One region of the Clostridium sp. LIBA-8553 genome, then DNA from elsewhere that is predicted to be linked to it. Evidence: riboswitches for the same ligand, from Rfam matches in the RefSeq annotation. Region 1 holds a riboswitch; the other holds the start of a gene.

What was found. Region 1 has a riboswitch for lysine ahead of AC2JAQ_RS15235 (Na+/H+ antiporter NhaC family protein). Riboswitches for the same ligand answer to the same signal wherever they lie in the genome.
Region 2: linked by a shared signal. The riboswitch ahead of AC2JAQ_RS07380 (amino acid permease) and the one ahead of AC2JAQ_RS15235 (Na+/H+ antiporter NhaC family protein) in region 1 are both predicted to bind lysine.

What each region holds. Positions count from the first base shown of each region.
Region 1 is NZ_CM173489.1:3,344,122-3,348,345, reverse strand. Features, by position in the region: gene AC2JAQ_RS15240 (ABC1 kinase family protein) at 92-1,705, shown strand; lysine riboswitch at 1,799-1,973, shown strand; gene AC2JAQ_RS15235 (Na+/H+ antiporter NhaC family protein) at 2,141-3,856, shown strand; gene AC2JAQ_RS15230 (FUSC family protein) at 3,909-4,224, opposite strand, start outside.
Region 2 is NZ_CM173489.1:1,662,909-1,667,132, reverse strand. Features, by position in the region: gene AC2JAQ_RS07390 (hypothetical protein) at 1-67, shown strand, start outside; gene AC2JAQ_RS07385 (dicarboxylate/amino acid:cation symporter) at 105-1,325, opposite strand; lysine riboswitch at 1,539-1,713, shown strand; gene AC2JAQ_RS07380 (amino acid permease) at 1,837-3,267, shown strand; gene ilvA (threonine ammonia-lyase) at 3,423-4,224, opposite strand, start outside.

The DNA.
Region 1 (4,224 bases):
AATATTGAATTCTTTTAATATACTTTATGGAGTTTTTAATCTTGTTAATAAATAGAGTAATTTTAATTCTTTAGACATAGGGGGTGAGTTTATGAGTAAAAGACAGGGTGTACAAAGGTTACGAGAAATTGTGAGAGTTTTTACTTACTATGGTTTTGACTTTTTAGTTTCTAGCAAATTGCCTAAAAGTAAAAAGATTGAGCCTAGACCACAAGCATTTAGAGAGGCACTTGAGGAGTTGGGAGCAACTTTTGTTAAGATTGGACAAATATTAAGTACAAGACCAGATTTACTTCCTAAAGCTTATATTAAGGAGTTAGAAAAGCTTCAAGACAGTAATGAAATAACGGATTTTAATAAGGTTAAAGAAATATTTTACGAGTCCTTTGGGACTGATATAAATACATATTTTTTAGAATTTAGTGAAACTCCATTAGCTTCAGCTTCAATTGCTCAGGTTCATAAAGCCAAGTTAAGAGATGGGAAAGATGTAGTTGTTAAGGTTCAACATTATAAAATTGATGAGAAGATGAAGCTAGATTTAAGCATACTAAGAAGATTAAGCAGATTTACATCCTCTCATGTATCAAATACATTAATTAATCCTTTTGAGGCTTTCAAGGAAATTGAAGATGCTACATTAAATGAGCTTGATTTTGTGAAAGAGGCTAAGAATACAGAAAGATTTCACGATTTAAATAAGGATGTGGCTTGTGTTGGAGTTCCAAGAGTTATAGATAGACTTACTTCCAAGAAAATTTTGACTATGGAATACATAGATGGATGCAAAATAACTGATTTTGATGTTTTAGAAAGTGAAGGATATCAATGTGAAGATATTGCTAATAAGCTTGCAAATTCTTTTTTTAAACAAGTTCTTGAAGACGGATTCTTCCATGGAGATCCTCATCCGGGAAATTTATTTATTAAAGATGGAAAAATATATTTTATAGATTTTGGATTGGTTGGAGAATTAGATTCTAATATAAAAAGATGGCTTAACAAGGCTATGACGGCTATGGCTTTAGAGGATATTGATACTTTGGTTGATTTTGTAAATGCTATAGGAATAAAAAAAGGGCCAGTTAAAAATTCAGTTTTATATGAAGATTTAAATAATATAGTTTTAAAATATATAAATGCATCCTTAAAAAGTATAAAAATATCCGACTTGTTTAAAGAAATATTCGAGATATCAGGAAGAAATAATATTCAGTTTCCTAGAGAAATGACTACTCTTGTGAGGTCAATTGTTATATTAGAAGGTGTTGTTAGTAAGATTGATCCTGATTTAGAAATTATGGAGTGTATTTTTCCTTATATAAAGGAAAGAAATAAAGAAGAAATTTTAAAAAGTTTAAATAAAGATAAAATCATAATGGGAACTTATAAATTTGCATCAAAAAGTTTGGAAGTTCCAACTAAGTTCTCAGAGCTTGTAGATAGTTTAACTAAAGGAAGAGCTAAATTACAAATTGAAATGAAAGGCTTAGATAGGCCTCTTGCAGATTTAAATAGAATGGTGAATAGAATAGCATTTGCTTTAATTGTAGGATGCATGGTAATAGGCTCATCGTTAATAGTTAATGCTAAAACAGGACCAACTTTTCAGGGTGTTCCTATTTTAGGATTAATAGGCTTTGTAGTAGCAGGAATATTAGGTTTGTGGTTATTGATTTCTATAATAAAATCAGGATTTTTTTAATAAATAGTTAATAAACTTCTTAAATACTTGAAAAAAATATATTTATACTGTATAAATGTATACAATATAATAATTAGAAAAGTGAATAGTTTTAAAAGAGGTAGAGGCGCGAGAAATCAAGAGTACTAATATGGAGTTAAGCAACGTAGAAGTATTAGAAAAGGGATTATCGCCGAAGTTTTTAGCTAAAGCTTTGATGCTAAATGCTGGGGTTGTATAAAATATATACAACACTGTCACAGAAAAATTGTGAAGTGCTATCATCTTAGGGAATTGTATTTAGTAATGATTAATTTGTTTGAAAAATAAATTTTGTAATTATTAAGGCCTTAGGTTGATTAAGCCTAAGGTCTTTTTTTATATTTAGAGATAAGTAATTCTTAAAAAGAATGCCTCTTTAAATTAATTCACTAAGTATTTAAGGGGGATTTAAAAATGAGAAATAGAACAAGATTTCAAGTGTTTTTAGCAGTTTTTGTTATGACAATGCTATGTTCAACTTTAGTTTTCGCTACAGAAGACGTTGCAGCTGTAAATTCAGCAAAATTTGGATTATGGACAGTATTACCACCATTAGTTTCAATTGTTCTAGCTTTTATAACTAAGAATGTTATAGTTTCTTTATTTATAGGAACGATGACGGGATGTATAATGCTTCAATTGAATGGATTTAATATACTTACAGCTCTGACACAAGGATTTATAGATTTTACTTATAGAGCTTTAAATTCTTTAGCAGATCCTTGGAATGCAGGAATCATTCTTCAGGTTTTAGTTATTGGAGGGGTAATTCATTTAGTAGCTAAAATGGGTGGTGCAAAGGCTATAGCTGAGGCTTTAGCAAGAAAAGCTAAAACAGTTAAGAGTGCACAACTTACAACTTGGCTTTTAGGACTAGCAGTTTTCTTTGATGATTATGCTAACTCATTAATAGTAGGCCCAATAATGAGACCAGTTACAGATAAATTAGGAGTTTCAAGAGAAAAGTTAGCTTTTATTATAGATGCCACAGCAGCTCCAATTGCAGGTTTAGCTATAATATCAACTTGGATAGGATTAGAGGTAGGATTAATCGGTGATGCTTTAAAGAGTGTAGGAATAGAAGCCGATGGTTTTGGAGTATTTTTAGAAACAATACCATATAGATTTTATAACATATTAATTTTAGCTTTTGTTGTTATATCAGCTATTACTTTAAGAGAGTTTGGACCGATGCTTAAAGCTGAAAGAAGAGCTAGAAGAGGAGAAGTTTTATCAACAACAGAAACTTCATCAGATAGTGAAGATTTAGAACCTATAAAAGGAATCAAGTTAAGCATTTGGAATGCTATAATACCGATTGGTGTTTTAATAGGTTCATCTTTAGTAGGATTTTATTATAGTGGATGGGTCACTATAATGGGTGGAGAAGATTTAGCAATAATAGAACTTATGAATAACGCACCTTTAAGTTTTGCTGGAATACAAGCAGCATTCTCAAATGCTGATGCTTCGGTAGTCTTATTTCAATCAGCATTGTTAGCAACTATAGTTGCACTTGCATTAGGTGTGTGCAGAAAGATATTTACTATTTCAGAAGGTATAGGAATATGGGTTGAAGGAATGAAGGGACTTCTAATAACAGGAGTAATTCTTATATTAGCTTGGTCATTAAGCTCTGTAATTAAGGAGTTAGGAACAGCATCTTATTTAGTTGGAGTTTTATCAGATACGATACCAGCATTCTTATTACCTGCTATAATATTTATTTTAGGTTCAGTAATAGCCTTTGCAACAGGTACAGCCTATGGAACCATGGGAATACTAATGCCATTAGCAATTCCACTAGCTTTTGCTATAAATCCAGAATGGCAGTTTGTAATAGTTAGTACATCAGCTGTATTAACAGGAGCAATTTTTGGAGATCATTGTTCACCTATATCTGATACAACAATCCTTTCTTCAACAGGAGCGGGTTGTGATCATATAGAACACGTTAGAACACAAATATGGTATTCAATCTTTGTTGGAATAATAACTGTAGTATTTGGATATATACCGGCTGGTCTAGGATTAAGCTTCTGGATAGTCTTACCTATAGCTTTAATAGCTTTATTCATATTAACAATGATATTTGGTAAGAAGGTAGAACAAACTACTAGTAATAATTAAATATAAAAAAGAGAAGGCTATAACCTTCTCTTTTTTATATTGCAGCATATTTTTAATTGGTATCCTCTTCTGTTGTCTTTGAATAAGGATATACAAGTCTATTAACTAATATACCAATTATAACTCCAATAAATGTATCTAGAATTCTATTAAAAGCATAATTATATGAGCCAACTCCCTTTAAGCTGGTCATTATAGCAAATACAACGATACAAGCACTATTTACTGCACCTTTACAATTAAATAAGATACATAGATAGATAGCTATAGTGGTACCTATTGCTGTTAAAAGTGCATAAATAATAAAATGTTGTAAGTCTAATAGATTAAATATTGCTGTGAGAGTTAGTCCCACAACAGCACCTATA
Region 2 (4,224 bases), 1.7 Mb from region 1:
TGATGAGGGATTTGATGCTTTATATGATCAGTTATTCCCAAAAAGCAATAATATAATTATTAAATAAAAAATGACTATGAGAATTTCTCATAGTCATTTTTTTTTTAATTACAGCTAGCCTCTGGAAGAAAGTCTTTTTCAACCTCTTCAATTTTAAGATTCGAGTTTTTAGTTCTTTTTAATATCGATTCTACTATTATGGCTATAGCTCCATCACCAGTTACGTTTGTTGCTGTACCAAAGCTATCTTGTGCGGCGTGTAATGCTATCATTAATGATTTTTCCACATTACCAAATCCAAGCATACTTTCAAGTAAACCTAGAGAAGCCATAACGCCACCACCAGGTACTCCAGGTGCTGCTACCATAGTCACTCCTAACATAACTATGAAAGGTAACATAAGTGATAATGTTGGAACTTGTCCTTTCATATACATTACAGCCATAGAAGCAAGTACTAAAGTTATAGTATCACCAGCTAAGTTTATTGTAGCGCATAAAGGTATAACAAAGTCTGAAACATCTTCATCAACACCATTTTCTTTAGTGCAGTTTAAAGTGACTGGAATTGTAGCTGCTGATGATTGAGTACCTAAAGCTGTCATATATGCAGGAACCATATTTTTTAATAATTTAAATGGATTTTGTTTCTTTATAGTTCCAGATAAAATATATTGAACTAATAAATAAGCTCCTTGTATTGAGAAAAGAACGACGTAAACAAGTCCAAAGGATTTTAAAGTAGTAAATATCTCACCATTATAACTTAATTTAGCAAATATTGAAAGAATATATACTGGAACTAATGGTATTAAAAGATTTTTTATTGTTAATGAAACAACATGATTAAACTCTTCAGATACTTTTAATAAGTAACTATTTTTTATTCTTGATATTCCTATACCTAGTAGGAATGCAAAAGCTAAGGCAGACATAACACTAAACATTGGAGGTATGTCAATTGTAAAGTACGGTTCAACATTTACAGAACTAGTGCTTAAAGAAGCACTTACTATAAATTTAGGAAGTAATGAACGTCCTATAAAGAATGTTATTATACCTATTAAAAATGTTGATGCATATGCGATTAAAGTTGTTACTAAAAGTCCTTTCCCTGATTTATTTCCTAAAGATGCAATTCCAGGTACTATAAATCCAACTATTATAAGTGGTATTAAAAAACTAAGTAAGTTTCCAAATAGTCCATTGAAGGTCATTAACGCCCTAACGGGTATATCAAAATTTATATAGGAACAACCTAGCCCAATCAGTATTCCTAAAATAATTGCAAAAAATATTCTTTTTATTAAAGATAAATTTTTCATAATAGCCCCCTTTTGTATTTTTATTGAATACACATGTTTTTAATATGAGTACATATTACTATAATTAATATTTAAAGTCAAGGTTAACTATTAATTTTTACTTATAAAATATATTATTTTTACAAGTGTAATTTTAAAATTGGATTTAATTGTTACGAAAAAATAATTGACAATTTATGAATTTAACATCATAATTATTAATAGAAAGTGAATAACTGAGATAGAGGCGCGATGATTAATAGTATCTTTGCAGAGGTAAGCACTGTGAAGCAAAGTGAAAGGATGAATCGCCGAAACCATTAGAAGAGGCTTTAATTCTATTAGGTTGGGGTTACATATAATATATGTAACACTGTCACAATTAATTTTGTGGTGTGCTATCATGAAAGAAGAGTATTGTATAAGACTTTACAAACCCTTAAGCATGAAACCACGCTTAAGGGTTTCTTTTGTTAGCGAAACTTAGTTATCACTTATGGCTTAATTATTAAAACCATAAGGAGGACTAAAAATGAGTCAGGAACAAAATACTAATCTAAAAAGAGGGTTGAAATCAAGACACCTTAGTATGATTGCTATGGGAGGAGCCATAGGTACAGGTATTTTCTTAGCAATGGGAGATACTTTACATCAAGCAGGCGTTGGAGGAGCCTTTGTGGCTTATGGAGTAATAGGAATAATGGTTTATTTCTTATGTACAAGCTTAGGTGAAATGGCAACATATATGCCAGAGACAGGTTCTTTTGGAACTTATGCAACAAAATTTGTAGATCCAGCCTTCGGATTTGCCTTAGGTTGGAACTATTGGTATAACTGGGCTATAACAATAGCAGCAGAAATGGTTGCAGGTTCTTTATTAATGAAATTCTGGTTTCCAAACGTTCCAGCTATAGTATGGAGTGCTTTATTCTTAGTAATTATATTAGGTCTTAATTTATTGTCTGCTAAAGCTTATGGAGAATCAGAATTCTGGTTTGCAACAGTAAAAGTAGCTACTGTTATTATTTTCTTAATAGTAGGTGTGCTTATGATATTTGGAATAATTGGTGGAGAAAAAGTAGGTTTTAAAAACTTTTATGCTAATGGAGGTCCATTTATTGGAGGAGCAAAATCTATATTTATGATTTTCTTAATAGCTGGTTTCTCATTCCAAGGAACTGAGTTGGTAGGGGTTGCTGCTGGAGAAAGTGAAAACCCTGAAAAGAATGTACCTAAAGCTGTTAACACAATCTTTTGGAGAATATTATTATTTTACTTAGGAACAATCTTAGTAATCGGAGCTTTAGTACCTAATGCTCAAGCAGGAGTAGAAACAAGTGCTTTCACAGTAGTATTTGAAAAAATTGGACTAGCTGGTGCAGCATCAGTTATGAATGCGATAATACTTACATCAGTTTTATCAGCTGGTAACTCTGGAATGTATGCATCAAGTAGAATGCTTTATGCTATGGCTAAGAATGGAATGGCACCAAAAATATTTGGAAAAACAAATTCTAGAGGGGTGCCGGTTAATGCAATCATAGTAACAACAATAATTGCTAGTTTATGTTTTTTAACAGGCATTTATGCTGAGAATACTGTATATGTATGGCTTGTAGCAGCATCTGGTTTATCAGGATTTATAGCATGGCTTGGTATTGCAATATGTCACTATAGATTTAGAAGAGCTTATGTGGCACAAGGGAAAGATATGAGTAAATTAGTTTATAAAGCTAAATTATTCCCACTTGGACCTATAATTGCTTTAATATTATGTGGCATAATTGTTTTGGGGCAAGGATATGCTTATTTAGATGTTAGAAATGGAATAGACTGGGGTGGATTAATTTCATCATACATAGGAATTCCTTTATTCTTAGCTTTATTATTTTATTACAAATTTAAATATCATACTAAATTAATAAAATTAGAAGATGTTGATTTAAGTAGAGATAATTTTTAATAATATACACTTTCAAAAAAGGAGTCTATTCAAATAGGCTCTTTTTTATTAGCTTTTATTTAATATGTAGAGTAGAGAAGTAGAACATTTTAAATAATAAAGAGATAAAACTTTAATTAGTTAAAATTCTATCTCTTTTGTTTATTATTTTTATATTAATAAATTTGCTTAATTACATAGTTCTGATCAGTTAGAGCCTTTTTAATTTCCTCAATGTGAGAATGTCCATTAGTTTCTAATGTTATTTCTATAACCATATTTTTTAGAGCATCTATTGCTTTAAAATGATCATGTTCAAGTTTTACTATATTAGCATTTACATCAGCAAGAATTTTTGCGATTTTTAAAATTTGTCCTGGTTTATGAGGAACTTCTAAACTGAATCCAAAAAGTCTACCTTTAGCTACTAAGGCACTATTTATTAATGAAGTTATGGTAACCATGTCTATATTACCACCACTTATTATTGATACTACATTCTTATCTTTAAATTTCAACTTAGAAGAGGCTGCTAATGAAACAGCACCAGAAGCTTCTGCTAAAAGTTTGTGCTTTTCACTTAAGGTAAAGAAAGCTTCAACTATTTCATGATCTGAAACGGTTATTATATCATCTACATATTCTTTTATAAAATTAAAAGTCAAATCACCGGGTCTCTTTACAGCAATACCATCTGCAATTGTATCTACAGATTCTAAATTGACTATTTTGCCTGATTTAAAACTTTGTTCCATGGCATTAGCACCTTTAGCTTGAACTCCTATTATTTTCACATTAGGGTTTAATTCTTTAGCTGCTAAAGTAACTCCACTTATAAGACCACCACCGCCTATTGGGCAAAGAATAACATCTACATCTTTTAAATCTTCAAAGATTTCTAAAGCAACAGTACCTTGACCGCATATTATATCGATATCATTAAATGGATGGATAAATAAAGCACCTTGTTCTTGTTCT